DNA from 2 places in the Paenibacillus sp. FSL R7-277 genome. Region 1 is predicted to be linked to the other one. Evidence: riboswitches for the same ligand, from Rfam matches in the RefSeq annotation. Region 1 holds a riboswitch; the other holds the start of a gene.
The links. A riboswitch is a leader RNA that binds a small molecule or an ion and turns the genes downstream of it on or off. The one in region 1 is predicted to bind glycine.

Region 1 (8,049 bases):
TCACGCAGCTCGGCGGCGCGCTCAAATTGCAGGTTCTTGGCGGCATCCTTCATCTCGGCCTCCAGACGCTGCATCAGGCTCTGCTTGTCTTTCTTGTTGAGCTTGCCGCCAACACCAGTGAGGTAATCAGCCTTAGACTCGGCCACCTTGGTCGCCTCGATGATATCGCGCACCTTCTTGTTGATGGTCGTCGGGGTAATCCCGTGCTTCTCGTTATGGGCGATCTGAATTTCACGGCGGCGCTGGGTCTCGCTCATCGCCTTCTCCATGGAGTCCGTAATGCGGTCCCCGTACATAATAACCCGGCCCTCCGAGTTACGGGCGGCACGGCCGATCGTCTGGATCAGCGAACGCTCGGAACGGAGGAAGCCTTCCTTGTCAGCATCCAGAATCGCGACCAGCGACACCTCGGGCAGGTCAAGACCTTCTCTGAGCAGGTTAATACCGACCAACACATGGAAGGTGCCTAGACGGAGATCACGCAGAATCGCCATCCGCTCCAGTGTCTTGATATCGGAGTGCATATAACGTACCTTGATGCCAATCTCCTTGAAGTAGTCCGTCAGGTCCTCAGACATCTTCTTCGTAAGGGTGGTGACGAGAACACGCTCATCGCGTTCTACCCGGTCACGGATTTCATTGATCAGATCATCGATCTGCCCTTCGGTAGGGCGCACTTCAATGATCGGATCAAGCAGACCGGTAGGACGGATAATCTGCTGGACCATCGTATCGCAATGCTCCATCTCATAAGGTCCAGGTGTTGCGGACACGTATACAATCTGGCTCACCTTGTCTTCGAATTCCTCGAATTGCAGCGGACGGTTATCCAGTGCAGACGGCAGGCGGAACCCGTGTTCTACAAGGACTGTCTTACGCGCACGGTCACCGTTATACATCGCCCGGATCTGCGGCAGCGTCACATGAGACTCGTCAATCACAATCAGCATGTCATCCGGGAAATAGTCCATCAATGTATAAGGAGTCGCTCCCGGCTCCCGGAAGGTAAGCGGACCGGAATAGTTCTCGATCCCTGAACAGAAGCCGACTTCCTTCATCATCTCGATATCATAACGGGTCCGCTGCTCCAGCCGCTGGGCCTCCAGCAGCTTGCCTGCTTCACGGAGCACAGCCAGCCGCTCCTCCAGCTCACGCTCAATATTGACCAGCGCTACACGCATGGTCTCTTCCTGGGTAACAAAGTGAGACGCCGGAAAAATCGCGATATGATCGCGTTCGCCGATCAGCTCGCCTGTCAGAACATCAATCTCCGTAATCCGTTCGATCTCGTCTCCGAATAGCTCCACCCGGATCGCATGCTCGCCCTGGGATGCCGGGAAGATCTCAACGACATCTCCGCGCACACGGAACGTACCGCGCACGAAATTAATATCATTGCGCTGATACTGGATATCTACAAGCCGGCTCAGAATCTGATTGCGCGGCTTCTCCATCCCTACACGCAGCGAGAGCAGCAGGCTTCCGTATTCCTGCGGCGAACCTAGACCATAAATACAGGACACACTCGCCACGATAATGACGTCACGGCGTTCGAACAGCGAGCTTGTTGCCGAGTGGCGGAGCTTGTCGATTTCTTCATTTATGCTGGAGTCTTTCTCAATGTAGGTATCGGAGGAAGGGATGTACGCCTCTGGCTGGTAGTAATCGTAGTAACTGACGAAGTAATCCACGGAATTGCTCGGAAAAAATTCTTTGAACTCACTCGCCAGCTGCGCAGCAAGCGTCTTGTTGTGCGCAATAACCAGCGTGGGGCGGTTCAACTTGGAAATCACTTGTGCGATGGTAAAGGTCTTGCCTGTACCTGTCGCTCCCAGCAGCGTCTGGTGCTTCTTGCCCTGCCGGATGCCGTCCAATAACTCTTCTATGGCATGAGGCTGATCGCCCTGGGGTGTATACTCGGACTCCAGTGCAAAAGTCTTCGTACTGACGACAATATCACTCATTTGCCCGTCTCCCCTCTATCGTCTAGAATATATGAATATATTATAATTTTAACCCTAATCATCCTTCATCCATACCAAGCTGAAAAATATGGAAGATAGGAATGCACGTTCCCGTTTATTATACAGCGTTGCCCAGACTGTTGCAAACCATAATATATAGAAATTTAAGGAGCCTGAATTTATGGATTTCATTACAATACTCGGCCTGCTGGCCGGAATTGCCGCTATGATCGGCGGTTTTCTGTGGGAGGGCGGCAGCCTGTCCGGCCTGCTGCAGCCCAATGCTGCCCTGATCGTATTCGGCGGCACCCTTGCGGCTGTACTCATCAGCTTCCCGGCGTCCAAGCTCCGCAGCATTCCGGCGGCGCTCCGCCTGGCTTTTGGCAGACAACGGGATACCAGCCGGGAACAAGCCGAAGAATTGATTGCTATGGCTGCACTAACGCGGCGCGGCGGTGTTCTCGCCCTGGAGAAACGAGCGGAGGAACATCCCGACCCCTTCACCCGTGAAGGCCTGTTTCTGATTGTCGACGGCAATGACCCGGATCAGGTCCGGCAGATTCTGGAGCTTGGGATGGATGCCAAGGAACTGAAATATGAAGGCTATGCCAAAATATTCGAAGCCGCCGGCGGCTATGCACCGACCATGGGCATTATCGGTACCGTTATGGGCCTGATCCGGGTTCTGAGCAACTTAACGGACCCTTCGAATCTGGGCGCGTCCATTGCCGTAGCTTTTACAGCAACGCTCTATGGCGTAGCCAGCGCCAATCTAATCTTTTTACCCATTGCCTCCAAAATCAAATCCCGCAGCCAAAGTGAGCTAGGCACCATGGAGATGCTGCTCGTCGGCATTCTGTCCCTGCAGAACGGGGATCACCCGCATCTGGTCCGTCAAAAGCTGGCCCCTTTCCTGGCAGACGCCCCTAAACGCAGCGCCAGCACCAGCACCAGTCCGGGAGACCCGTTATGAGACAAAGAAACCGCCGGCAGCACCGCGCCGCCGCAGGGAAAGAGAGCCGGGACCGCTGGATGATTACCTATGCGGATCTGATCACGCTTCTGCTTATTTTCTTCGTGATTCTGTATGCCATGAGCAGTCTCGATTCGCAGAAATATGCCATTGTCAGCGGCTCCTTATCGGATACCTTCAAGAGCGGAAGTACAGTACTGGAAGGCGGAAGCGACGTTCTGGAGGGCAATCAGGGCATTACAGGGACTGACGTTTCGAAGGGTCATAATGAAGACGGCAGCACCGCTGACACGCCTTCGGCCACAGACTCTGGGGATGCGAACGGACTCAATGGACACGGGGCAGATACACCTGCAGCCGGACAAGAAGGAGATGGGGCTGGACACCAGCCGTCTGCGCGCGAGCTTGCTTTTCGTGAACAGGAGGCGAAGCTGGCTGCGCTTATGGGCGTTATCACCCAATACGTGGAGGAGAATAACCTGGGTGAGCAGATTTTTGTTGCCGATAAGCCGCAGGGCATTGCGATCACGCTCAGTGACCGCTTCCTGTTCGATGCGGGTAAGGCTGAGCTGAAATCGCCTGCACTCCCTGCACTGCGCCAGCTCTCCGGCCTGTTCCGCGGCATCGGCGCCACCATCAGCATCGAAGGCCACACCGACAATGTTCCCGTGACGCCAGGCTCAGTGTACAAAGACAACTGGGAGCTATCGGGCGCCCGGGCGCTGTCGGTCCTGCGCTTTTTTCTGGACAAAGAGGGGCTGAGCCCCGATACCTTCCAGTACGCGGGTTATGCCGATACCCGGCCTGCATATGATAATGCGACCACCGAAGGCAGACAGAAGAACCGCCGGGTCGAACTCATTGTTCTGCGCCAGCTGCAGGAGACGGAATAATATACAGACGCAAAAAGACAGACCTCTCACATTAGTAACATCTAATGTAATAAAGAGAGGTCTGCCGTATTAACATCCGCTTCCGCAAATAAGCTAACTTTTATTCCCCAACCAGTTCCTTGTACGCAGCCGCATCCAGCAGGCCGGTTACTGCCTCTGCGAACTCAGCATCAAGCTCCAGCTCAAAAATCCAACCGTCTCCGTAGGGCTGATCGTTGATCAGCTCCGGGCTGGCCTCCAGCGCATCGTTGATCTTGGTCACCTTACCGGATACGGGTGAATATAGCTCCGATACCGTCTTCACGGACTCAATACTGCCCACGCTGTCACCAGCGGAGATTGCCGCGCCGACTTCCGGGAATTCTACAAACACGATATCGCCGAGCAGATGCTGCGCATGATCCGTAATCCCTACACGTACTACGCGTCCCTCGCCCTGCTGCGCCCACTCATGCTCTTCGCTGTATAGCAGGTTGTCAAGCACTTCACTCATGTCCAAGCCGCCTCTTTTCCGTAATTGGAGTTCTAAATTTAGTTATAGCCTAAGTTATCGGCTTGCCTAATGTCAATATAACTGACAGTAAAATTAAATTTGTCAACTTTTTGACGTTTTTTGATTGACAGGGCGGAGGGTTACCCGGTTTAATGGAGTCAGTAGAAAAACATATGGTTTGCGAATGATGGCATAGGGAGAGACTGTCTCACAGGAAGACAGCGCCGAAGGAGTAAGCCCGGGATGGGTGAATCTCTCAGGCAAAAGGACCTTTGCCGGACGCATCTCTGGAGAGCATCCGGATGCCTGCGCCGCAGGCTTCACGGATCACCAACGGGGAAACCTGCGCTGCAATGCAGGGTAACTCTCAGGTACCAAGGACAGAGCGAAAGTCCATTTATGCATACGTGCATAATGGCTTTCGCCTGTCCTTTTTCGTATGTAATCAAAGCCAAGGGAGTGACGAGATGGAGTCTTTGAGAAGAACGCCTTTTTATGATCTCTATGCCGCGTATGCGGAGTCCAGATGTATTGATTTTGGCGGCTGGGAGCTGCCGGTTCAGTTCACAGGGATCGTGAAGGAGCATGAAGCCGTCCGCAATCAGGCCGGACTGTTCGATGTCTCCCACATGGGAGAATTCATGGTTACCGGAGAGGGCGCAGAAGCCTTCCTCCAGAGAATGACCACGAATGATGTCAGCCGCTTGGAAGACGGCGCGGCGCAGTATACGCTGATGCTCTATCCAAGCGGCGGAGTGGTGGACGATCTGCTCGTATACCGTCTGGGCGAGGAGCGTTACATGCTTGTCGTCAATGCGTCGAATATCGACAAGGACTTCCAGTGGCTGCAGGAGCATCTCACCGCTGAGTTCAGCGGGGTCACTCTGAACAATGTCTCGGATGAGACCCTGCTGCTTGCCTTGCAGGGACCGCTGGCTGAGACCATCCTTGCCAAAGTGACGGACGCTCCTCTAACGGAACTCAAGCCTTTTCACTTCATCGAACACGCCGAGGTCTGCGGCGTCAGCGTCCTGCTCTCCCGCTCCGGATATACCGGTGAGGATGGCTTCGAGCTGTACGCTCCTGCTGATACGGCGGCTACCCTCTGGAAGGGCCTGCTGGAAGCAGGCGCTCCGCATGGCCTGACTCCTGCCGGACTCGGCGCACGCGACACGCTGCGCTTCGAGGCCAAACTGCCGCTGTACGGCCAGGAGCTGTCGGCGGATATCACTCCACTCGAAGCCGGTGTCCAGTTCTTCGTGAAGTTGGATGCAGGCGACTTCATCGGCCGTGACGCCCTGCTGAAGCAGAAGGAAGCCGGTCTGCCCCGTCGTCTTGTGGGCCTGGAGATGATCGACCGTGGCATTCCCCGCTCCCACTATCCCGTATACGCGGATGGAGTGAAGATCGGTGAAGTAACGACAGGCACCCAGTCCCCGACCCTGAAGCGGAATCTCGGACTCGCCCTGCTGGATACTGCCTATACGGAGATCGGTACAGAGGTGTACGTAGAGATCCGCGGCAAGCAGCTCAAGGCTGCCGTCATCAAAGCCCCATTCTACAAAAGAAGCCAAGGAGTGAAGCCGCAATGAAGCACCGCTATCTGCCTATGACCGGGCAAGACCGCGCAGAAATGATGGAGACCGTAGGCATACAGTCCATCGATGAGCTGTTCGCCGATATTCCGCAGTCTGTCCGTTACCAGGGAACCCTGCCGATGTCCGGCGCCCTGGATGAGTACGCACTGCTTCGCCATATGAAGGGGCTCGCCGACAAGAATGCCGATTTCGACACCCACGCCAGCTTCCTCGGTGCCGGATTATACGATCACCACGTTCCGGTCGTCATCAACCATGTGATTTCCCGTTCGGAATTCTATACCGCCTATACCCCTTATCAGCCGGAGATCAGTCAGGGTGAGCTACAGGCGATCTTCGAATTCCAGTCCTATATCTGTGAACTGACCGGGATGAAGGTCGCCAATGCCAGTATGTATGACGGTGCAACGGCCCTGTCCGAAGCGGCTGTGCTGGCCGCAGGTGCCACCAAACGCAAGAAGCTGATTGTCTCCCGTACGGTTCACCCGGAAGCGCGTCAGGTGCTGCGTACCTCCGCCAACGCCTGGGGCCTGCAAATTGTAGAGATTGATTATGCTGACGGGGTAACTGATCTCGCCAAGCTGGCTGAAGCCATCGACAGCGATACGGCTGCCGTTCTGGTTCAGTCGCCCAACTTCTTCGGCGGTATTGAAGATCTGCGCCAGATCGAGCCGCTGATCCATGCGGTCAAGGGACTGCTCGTGGTCAGCGCGAACCCCATTGCACTTGGCGTATTGGAGTCCCCCGGACGGCTTGGCGCAGACATCGTAGTCGGCGACGCGCAGCCGCTGGGTATCGCCGCATCACTGGGTGGACCCACCTGCGGATTCTTCGCAGTGGCCGAACCGCTCATGCGCCGGATGCCGGGCCGGATCGTCGGCCAGACCGTTGACCGGAATGGCAAGCGCGGCTTCGTGCTGACGCTCCAAGCCCGCGAACAGCATATCCGCCGGGAGAAGGCGACCTCAAATATCTGCTCCAACCAGGCGCTCTTGGCGCTGTGCGCTTCCGTCTACCTGTCCGTGATGGGCAAGGAGGGCATGCGCGAGGTGGGTGAGCTGAACATCCGCAAGAGTCACTATGCCGCTGGGCGGCTGGCTGAAATCACCGGCGCTGAGCGCGTCTTCACGGCCCCGTTCTTCAATGAATTTGTCTTGAAGCTCCCGGAGGGCAGCAGTGTGAGTGCAGTGAACTCCAAGCTGCTGAAGGAAGGCTATCTGGGCGGTTATGACTTAGGCCGGGATTATCCCGAGCTGTCCGGACATATGCTGGTTGCCGTAACGGAGAAACGAAGCAAGACCGAAATTGACGAATTCGCAAGCGCACTGGAGGGCTGTGTATGAAACCGGAACAAAGTCTGATTTTTGAATTAAGCCGTCCCGGCCGCTCGGCCTACTCCCTGCCTCAATGTGATGTGCCGCAGGACGAAGGCATTGACTCCCTCCTTCCCGAAGGGCTGCTGCGCAGTGAGCCGGTCGTACTGCCGGAGGTATCCGAGGTGGATGTCATCCGCCACTATACCGCCCTGTCCCGCCGCAACTTCGGAGTCGATAACGGCTTCTATCCGCTCGGCTCCTGCACTATGAAATACAACCCGAAGATCAACGAGGATGTCGCCCGCTTCCCGGGACTCTCCAGGATCCATCCGTACCAGCCGGAGGAGAGCATCCAGGGTGCGCTTGAACTGATGTACACGCTGCAAAAGGATCTCGCCGCCCTGACCGGCATGGATGCCGTATCCCTGCAGCCTGCTGCCGGAGCCCATGGCGAGTGGACCGGCCTGATGATGATCCGCGCCTACCATGAGAGCCGCGGAGAGGTCCGCTCCAAGGTCATCGTGCCCGATTCCTCGCACGGCACCAATCCAGCAAGTGCCGCCGCAGCGGGACTCGACACCGTGACCATCCCCTCCAACGACAAGGGAATGGTCGATCTCGAAGCGCTGAAGGCAGCTGTCGGCAGCGACACCGCCGCGCTGATGCTCACGAACCCGAGTACTCTTGGACTCTTCGAGACGCAGATCGTCGAGATCGCCGCAATTGTCCATGAAGCGGGCGGCCTGCTCTATTATGATGGAGCGAACTCCAACGCGATTATGGGCATTACCCGCCCGGGCGATATGGGCTTC
Region 2 (8,049 bases), on a different contig from region 1:
TAGTTTCACAGTCTTCCCCCTTATCCTTAGGTACATTTACACGCTGAGCGGCAGGAAAGGGGAAGGACGGCAGCCGTCCTTCCCCTTAGCTTAAAATATAAGAATTTGTATGTTCCACACGACAACTTATCCTTATATTTCTCGCTGAAACGGGTGCCGTCCTTAAAAGGACGGCATAGTCGTTTTCTCTTGTTTGTTTAGGATTGTTTGGCCTTCCAGGCATCGTATTGCTTCTGAACCTCGGCGCGGATCTCTTCAATGCCGTTAGCCTTAAGCTTCTTATTGTACTCCGTAAGCACCTTATCTACACCCAGGCTGCCCGTTTCCAGCAGCGGGCGGAATTCCTTGATAATGTTGCTGACCACGGAGACCTGTGTTTTGACAGCGTCGGTATTGAAGTTGAAGCCGAAGGACTTCACCTTATGGGCGCTCTCGTTATAAGCCTTGAATTTCTCCCACTTGTCGGCGCTTTCGCCTTCCCACAGATAGGTTATGGTCTGGTTACCGAACATCCATTCAATGCCCGGCGCCCAGCCGGTATCGGCACGGGTAGCAATGCCGTCAGGCAGCTTGATGAAGTTCTCTTTGCCTTCCACCTTCACATATTGCCGTCCTTCTACACCGAAGTCAATGAGATTGACCAGCACCGGGTCGGTATGCAGAAGGTTCAGCAACATCATGGTCCGCTCGGGATCAATCGAGGTGCGTCCGATGGCCATCATGGAGTTGCTGACGCTGGCTGTACTGATCTCGGGTTCATTCCCCTTCAGCTTCACCAGCTCAATGCCGGTAGCGATGGAATCTTCCTTGTCGGAATCCGGTTTGTCTGAACCGAATTTCATCCAGGTCTTACCGGCCTTGAAAGCGTCTTCAGTACTGGTTTTGGTCGTTGCGGCATCTTTATTGATGTAGCCTTTGCTGAACCAGTCGCCGTAGAGCTTCATCCGGTAGATTGCGGTGTCGGACTCCATCGAGCTGATCACCATCTTATCAGTCTTGGTATCCAGTACGATTCCGGCAGGAGCGCCGGCCACCAGCTCATAACGGAAGTTCTCCTTCATGCTCTCTCTGGTCTTGTCGAAGTAGCCCAGGGTATCGGAGCCGCTGCCGGAGAGCCAGATCGGCGCAATAGCCGGTTCCTTCTCCTTGATCGTCTGCAGCCATGGCTCCAGATCCTCCAGCGTCTCAATCGAGTTCACATCGAAGCCGTATTTATCTACCAGATCCTTGCGGAACATAATGGTATGGCTCTCACCAATTTCCTTATTGGTAGGAATCGCATAGATTTTGCCGTCTACGGTTCCGCCGTCAAGGAAGCGGGGATCAAGGGTCTCCTTGATGCCTTGTCCATATTTGGCTAACAGATCATCCAGCGGGAGGAACGCGCCCTTGGCTACGTTATTGGCGAAGTCGGCCCAGTTGGGGGCGAAGGTCAGATCAACCTGTTCACCGGACTGGTAAGCCAGTGCCATCTTCTCGGCCCAGGAGGACCAAGGGAGTCCCTGGAAGTCAATCTCGGCGTTGATTTTCTCTTTGAGATACTTGTTGATCTCATCTACAACTGCCTTGGTATCATTCTGCGGGAAATTCCCGACCGTGTAAACTTTCAGCTTCCGGAACGTTGAGGTATCAGGATTCGTGCTGCCTTCCGTGCCTGCTGTTGCGGCTGCTGCTGTCGATTCTGCCTTGGACGGGGCGGATGCACCTGAATTGCCCCCGCCGCATCCGGTAATGCCCAGTATCACGGCAGTCAGAGCGGCAAGCACCGTGCCTGAGCTTCTTGTTGTTCTCATTTGTATGAACCTCCTCGAATGATAATTAGATCATATATTCTAACCGGCATTTACGCCAGAGCTAGACAGCTTAACCCTTGATCGCACCAATAGTAAGGCCCTTGGTGAAGTACTTCTGGAAGAACGGATAGATGAACAGAATCGGACCAATCGACAGCACGACCATAGCCATCCGCAGACTTTCGGTCGGAACGGATTCCTGTACCATCAGGGCGACACCGCTGCCGGCAAGCTGGGTTTTGAAGAATTCCGCCTGGCGGATCATCTGAATCATGACGTATTGCAGGGAGAACTTGTCGGTGTCATTAATGAATAGCATGGAGTTGAACCAGTCATTCCAATACATCAGCGTAGTGAACAGACCGATCGTAGCCAGAACAGGCAGGGAGATCGGAAGCACAAGCTGGAAGAATATCCTCCATTCCGAGGCCCCGTCAAGCTTGCCGGATTCAATCATCTCCTCCGGAATCGTCTGCTGGAAGAAGGTACGGGTGATGAAGATATAGAAGGCATTGGACAGGCCGGGCAGGATCAGTGCAACCAGCGAGTCCTTCAGATCGAGATAGTTCACGTACAGCAGATAGAAGGGAACAAGCCCTCCCGAGAACAGCATGGTGATCAGCAGGTAGAAGTTGAATGTTTTTTTGAAGGGAAAATCCTTCCGGTAAAGCGGGTACGCATATAGCGCAATCAGCAGCACGGCCAAAACAGTCCCGATAATGGTAACGGTCAGGCTGACGCCATACGCCTTAACCAGTGTCTCCGAATGCTTGAACAGATATTGGTACGCGGATGCGTCGATATGATCGGGCCAGAATTTGTAACCCTGCAGCGTCAAGGCCTTCTCGTTGGTTAAGGAGATGGCGACAATGAGTAGGATCGGCAGAATACATGCCAGGCTGAAGGCGATGAAGAACACATTCAGAATAATCTGGGCGGTAGTGGAGCCTTTGGTATAGGGGTTGCTTCGGGATGCAGTAGTCATTAGAATCCTCCGTTTCTAGAAAAGCGCCGTATCGCGGTTCAGCTTGCGGGCGAGAGCGTTCGCGCCGATGACCAGGAAGAAGCCGACGACCGATTGATAGAAGTTCGCCGCTGAGGACATCCCCAGATCGTTGAGCTGGATCAGGCCCCGGTAGACATAGGTGTCGATGACGTCCGTAGTCGAGCGCAGCGCACCGGAGTCCAGGGTCACATGGTAGAACAGCCCGAAGTCAGAGCGGAAGATGCCGCCCATGTTAAGAATCGTGAGAATGACCATGATCGGTGTGAGCAGCGGCAGGGTAATCTTGGTGATCTGCTGCCATTTGCTGGCGCCGTCCATCACCGCGGCTTCGTACAGCTCTTCGCTGATGCCGGTGATGGCTGCAAGGTAGATGACGCTGCCGATCCCGATGGAGTGCCACATTTTGGTGATCCACAGAATGTAAGGCCATGCGTTAGGATGCATATAGGCATTCACTGAAGAGTAGCCGAACATTGGCAGAATATGCTTGACCAGGAAGCCGTACTCCGGGTGCAGGAAGGCATAGACGATGAAGCTGACCACGACCATGGACAGGAAGTTCGGCATAATCATGACGGTCTGGAAGAACTTCGAAGCCAGCTTGTTACGCACCTCATTGATCGCAATGGCCAGTGAGACCGAGAGGATGAGTCCTGAGATAATGAAGACCACATTGTACCCTACGGTGTTGATGGTCACGCGCAGGGCGTCAGAGGTGGCGAACAGGAACCGGAAGTTGTCGAGCCCGGCCCAAGGACTGCCCATAATGCCGTCAATGTAGTTGATGTTCTTGAAGGCAATGAATAATCCGAACATCGGAATATAGCAGTTGATGAAAAAGATAATCGAGGTGGGCAGCAGCATCAGCAGCAGCACCCGGTATCGCACGATATTGTGCAGCAGACGGCCGAAACGGCCCTGGGGCGGTGTCGCTAGCTTGGTGTTCATAGCTTGTGGTGCGGGATTTGCCATAAGTTCTAACCTCACTCTACTTGTTCTGGATGAATTTATTATAGTAGAGCGGATGAACCGAATTCTCTCTTGCAAATGACCCTGTTTATTCAAAAATGACTTTGTGCAAGTAAGATGTTATTCTGCGCTCCTGTCACAAAATAGAAGCAAGGGAACGTTATACCTGTATATTCTTAATCAGCAAAGGAGAGAAACTATGTACACGATCAGCTTAAATACGATGAAGAAAGCAATGATAGCAACAGCAGTAACGGCTGTACTCGGAGGGACAGTTGTCGGCGGGGGATTCACTGTACCCGTAGCGGCGGCAGTCAATGTCAATAAGGATGCTAAGGCTGGCAGCGTGTTTGCGATCAGCGACAACGCCACTCTGAAGGCTATTTTCCAGAAAGGGCTTGCTGCTGCCCCGAATCAGGCCGTGACCCAGGAAGGGGTGACCCTGACTCTAACCGATCTGATCTATGACAGTAATGAGCTTGTCGCAGGCATTCGGCAGGAGGGAGGGACGGTGGGCAAGAACGGTTCTTTCATGGACCAGACCAGGAATGTGGACGTGTTGATCAATGGGAAAAAGCTGCTGTTTGATACTTCCATCATTCCCAATTTGGAAGATACGGACACAGCCTTGATCTATTTGAGTAAGGGAGCGATGAAGCAGCAAATCCCGGACAAATTCGACCTGACGCTGAAGGCATACGCCAACGGGGTGAAGGAGCCGTTTATTTTCAAAGTTCAAGTGAACAAGCTGGGGACCCTGTTAAGCCTGAAGCCGGGCGTCTCCAAGAAGAACAACAAATTCAATTATACGGTGAATTCCTTCCAGATGACCGCGTTAACGATGTCTCTGCAGGTGACCTTTAAGGGGGAAGTTCCGGCAGCGGCCAAGTCCAAAGTGAACAACCCGGAAAGAATGCTATATGATCTTGTGGATGAGAAGGGGAATGTGGTCTCGCCGTGGGGCAAGCCGTTTGAGAAGGTTAAAACAAGCGGTACCGAGGAACAGAACTATAGTGCATTCCCAGCCGTTCCGAAGTCCATTAGCGTTAAGCCTTTTACGTATTCCAAAGATGCCAGCGGGAAGATGTTCAAAGACAAGCAGGGCCAATGGGCTAAAACTTATTATAAAGACCTGGAAACCAAAATTACGGTTAAATAACGTGCAATGAAGCAGTGCAGGACACCCGGCGATGACCACGAGAGTAACAAATGATATTGACAGAAGTCTGGACTGTGCATAGAATTGAAAAATATTTACATGAAGCCAGCTTCATAAAATTAAATATTAGCAAGCTATGATTGCTGTGGATCACACTACAGCAGGAGCAGCTTCTGGAGAGACTGCGGGGAACCGCAGCGCCGAAGGGTTCACAATCTCAGGCAAAAGGACAGAAGAGTACCGAATTTGTTTTTTGCCGTGCGGATTAGCCGCTGCTGCAGAAGCTTATTTGGAACTTCTTATGAACCGGGAGATTGGATGATATCCAGTCTCCTTTTTGCGTTACCCGGCAGGACAGCGTCATATACACTAAGGGGGAAACAGGTATGGTACAGACAGAATTAAAAAGAGAGCTGGCAAACCGGCACGTCCAGCTTATCGCTATCGGAGGTACGATTGGCACAGGTTTATTCCTGGGATCGGGCAAAGCCATTCAGCAGGCCGGGCCCTCCATCATGCTCACGTATCTGATCGTGGGGCTGGCGGTATTCTTCGTGATGCGTGCGCTCGGGGAGCTGCTGCTCTCGAAGGCGGGGTATCAGTCTTTTACCGATATTGCGGAAGACTACCTGGGGCCGCGCGCGGCCTTCATTACGGGCTGGACCTACTGGTTCTGCTGGATTATGACGGCGATGGCCGATGTGATTGCGGTGGGCGTCTATGTGCAGTACTGGTTCGATATTCCGCAGTGGGTACCGGCCGTGATCTGCCTGATCATTCTGCTCGGACTCAATCTGCTCACGGTCAAAAGCTTCGGCGAACTCGAATTCTGGTTTGCTCTGATCAAGGTGGTTACGATTCTGGCTCTGATTGGCCTGGGGATTGTCCTGCTTGTGACCCAGTTCAAGACAGATGCAGGCTCAGTGTCGGTCAGCAATCTCTGGGAGCACGGGGGCGTGTTCCCGAACGGGGTGAAGGGCTTCCTGTTCTCTTTTCAGATGGTGGTATTCGCCTATGTCGGCGTGGAGCTGGTGGGGGTATCGGCAGCGGAGACGGCTAATCCGGAGAAAAACATCCCGTCCGCGATCAACAAAATTCCGCTGCGGATTCTCTTCTTCTATGTCGGCGCGCTCTTCGTGCTGCTGTGCATTAATCCCTGGACCCAGCTTAGCGCAGCTGAAAGTCCGTTCGTGCGCACCTTCAGTCTGGTCGGGATTCCGGTTGCTGCGGGGATTATCAATTTCGTGGTCTTAACCTCGGCAGCCTCCGCCTGCAACAGCGGGATGTTCTCGACCAGCCGGATTCTCTACAATCTGAGCAGACGGAATCAGGCCTCGCCTCAGCTTGGCAAGCTGAACCGGAATCATGTGCCTGCGAATTCCTTATTCCTCTCCACGCTGGTGATCTCTGCCGGGGCACTGCTCAGCAAGCTTATTCCGGGTCAGGCCTTCGGCATCGTGACTACGATCAGCGCCATTTGCTTCATCTGGGTCTGGGGCGTTGTGCTGGTCTGCCATATCAAGTATAAAAGGAACCGCCCGGACTTACATGCCGCTTCCAAATTTAAAGCGCCGTTCACCCCGGTAATTAACTATGCCGTCCTGACGCTGTTCGCCGCCATTCTTGTGATCATGCTCTTTGCTGCCGAGACCCGTCCGGCGCTGCTGTTCACCCCGCTCTGGTTCATCCTGCTGTTCGTTCTGTATTCCATTAGAAGCCGTAAGGAGAAAAGTGATCAGGAAATCAGTATAATCAATACATAAACTGATTTCAGGATGAAGAGGGTGCAGCCGCCGCATGAACAAGACAGACCGCATGTTAGCTATCGTACTGGAGCTGCAGCGCAAAGGGGTCGTACGGGCAGAGGATCTGGCGTCCGTCTTCGAGACTAGCGTAAGAACCATCTACCGCGATATCCAGGCGCTTAGTGAAGCCGGAGTGCCGGTGGTAGGCGCTACGGGTCAGGGATATTCACTGGTAAAAGGGTATTTCCTGCCTCCGGTCAGCTTCACCGCCGAGGAGGCAGTGACCCTGCTGATCGGGACGGATTTCGTGGAGCAGCGGTTCGACACTCAGTATGGTAACCAGGCCTCCGCAGCAGGGAGGAAGATTGAAGCGGTTCTGCCGGAGGATGTCAAGGAGAATGCCGCCCGGCTCCGCCAGAGCATCCTGCTGCTGAATACCAGTAAAGATAAGCTGCAAGGACAGGAGAAGGAGTACATGGAGCAGATCCGACGCGCGATTCTGGAGCAGCGGAAGATCGGCTTTGGGTATACAAAGGGCAGACAGGAAGCTGACGGAAGTCACCGCAGTGTCCGAACCGCCTCGCCGTATGGACTTGTCTTGAACAGAGGCGCATGGACCCTGGTGGCCTGGTGCGGACTGCGGCAGGAGATCCGTCATTTCCGCTTATCCAGAATGAGTGAGCTTACCATTCTGGATGACCGGTTCGAAGCGCCTGCGGATTTCGATCTGCACGAGTACCAGCCGGAGGATGACCGCCATGTACGTGTGTGCATTTTGGTTCAGCCGGAGATCGCGGGCAAGGCGGCTGAATCGGGTAACTTTTATCTGGAGGCAGTGGAGGACCGGGCAGATGGCAGGCATATGATCTTCCGTGTGCGCCAGCCCGAGGACCTGCTGCAATGGGTGCTTGGCTGGGGAGCGGGGGCGGTTGTCCTGGAGCCGGAAGCGTTGCGGAGGCTTGTGCGGGAGGAAGCGGCGAGAATGCTGGAACGCTACTGACATAACGTTGTCAGGAGAGGTTGTGTATATTCAGAACAGACCTTAAGAATAAAGGAGCTGCCTGAATATTATGAATATGAATATGAATAAGAATATGAAGACAACAGAAGCCTTACAGCAGTTTGAGAAGACTGCCCATCACTATCTTATGGAATTAGATATCTTCAGTATGGAGCAGCTGCTGCGGCAGCCTGCCGAGGGAGAGTGGTCTCTCGGGCAGATGGTCCAGCATTTGATACAATCGGCGCTGTACATGCAGCTCCGTAATATCGATCAGTGTCTGGCCGGGAACGGGGAAGCGGCGGGGAATGAAGCAGAGATGACCCCGGAGGGTAAAGCGATTTTTGCCGGGGGCAGCTTCCCGCCTGTACGCGTTC

Region 2: another riboswitch for glycine. It lies ahead of C173_RS04570 (amino acid permease); the one in region 1 lies ahead of gcvT (glycine cleavage system aminomethyltransferase GcvT).

What each region holds. Positions count from the first base shown of each region.
Region 1 covers NZ_ASPX01000001.1:49,622-57,670, forward strand. Annotated here, with positions in the region: gene uvrB (excinuclease ABC subunit UvrB) at 1-1,964, opposite strand, end outside; gene C173_RS00195 (flagellar motor protein) at 2,146-2,937, shown strand; gene C173_RS00200 (OmpA/MotB family protein) at 2,934-3,830, shown strand; gene gcvH (glycine cleavage system protein GcvH) at 3,931-4,323, opposite strand; glycine riboswitch at 4,508-4,605, shown strand; glycine riboswitch at 4,609-4,709, shown strand; gene gcvT (glycine cleavage system aminomethyltransferase GcvT) at 4,791-5,915, shown strand; gene gcvPA (aminomethyl-transferring glycine dehydrogenase subunit GcvPA) at 5,912-7,264, shown strand; gene gcvPB (aminomethyl-transferring glycine dehydrogenase subunit GcvPB) at 7,261-8,049, shown strand, end outside.
Region 2 covers NZ_ASPX01000009.1:117,001-125,049, reverse strand. Annotated here, with positions in the region: gene C173_RS32660 (sensor histidine kinase) at 1-9, opposite strand, end outside; gene C173_RS04590 (ABC transporter substrate-binding protein) at 198-1,793, opposite strand; gene C173_RS04585 (carbohydrate ABC transporter permease) at 1,864-2,778, opposite strand; gene C173_RS04580 (ABC transporter permease) at 2,794-3,747, opposite strand; gene C173_RS04575 (DUF5643 domain-containing protein) at 3,968-4,927, shown strand; glycine riboswitch at 5,091-5,170, shown strand; gene C173_RS04570 (amino acid permease) at 5,314-6,690, shown strand; gene C173_RS04565 (helix-turn-helix transcriptional regulator) at 6,725-7,672, shown strand; gene C173_RS04560 (DinB family protein) at 7,767-8,049, shown strand, end outside.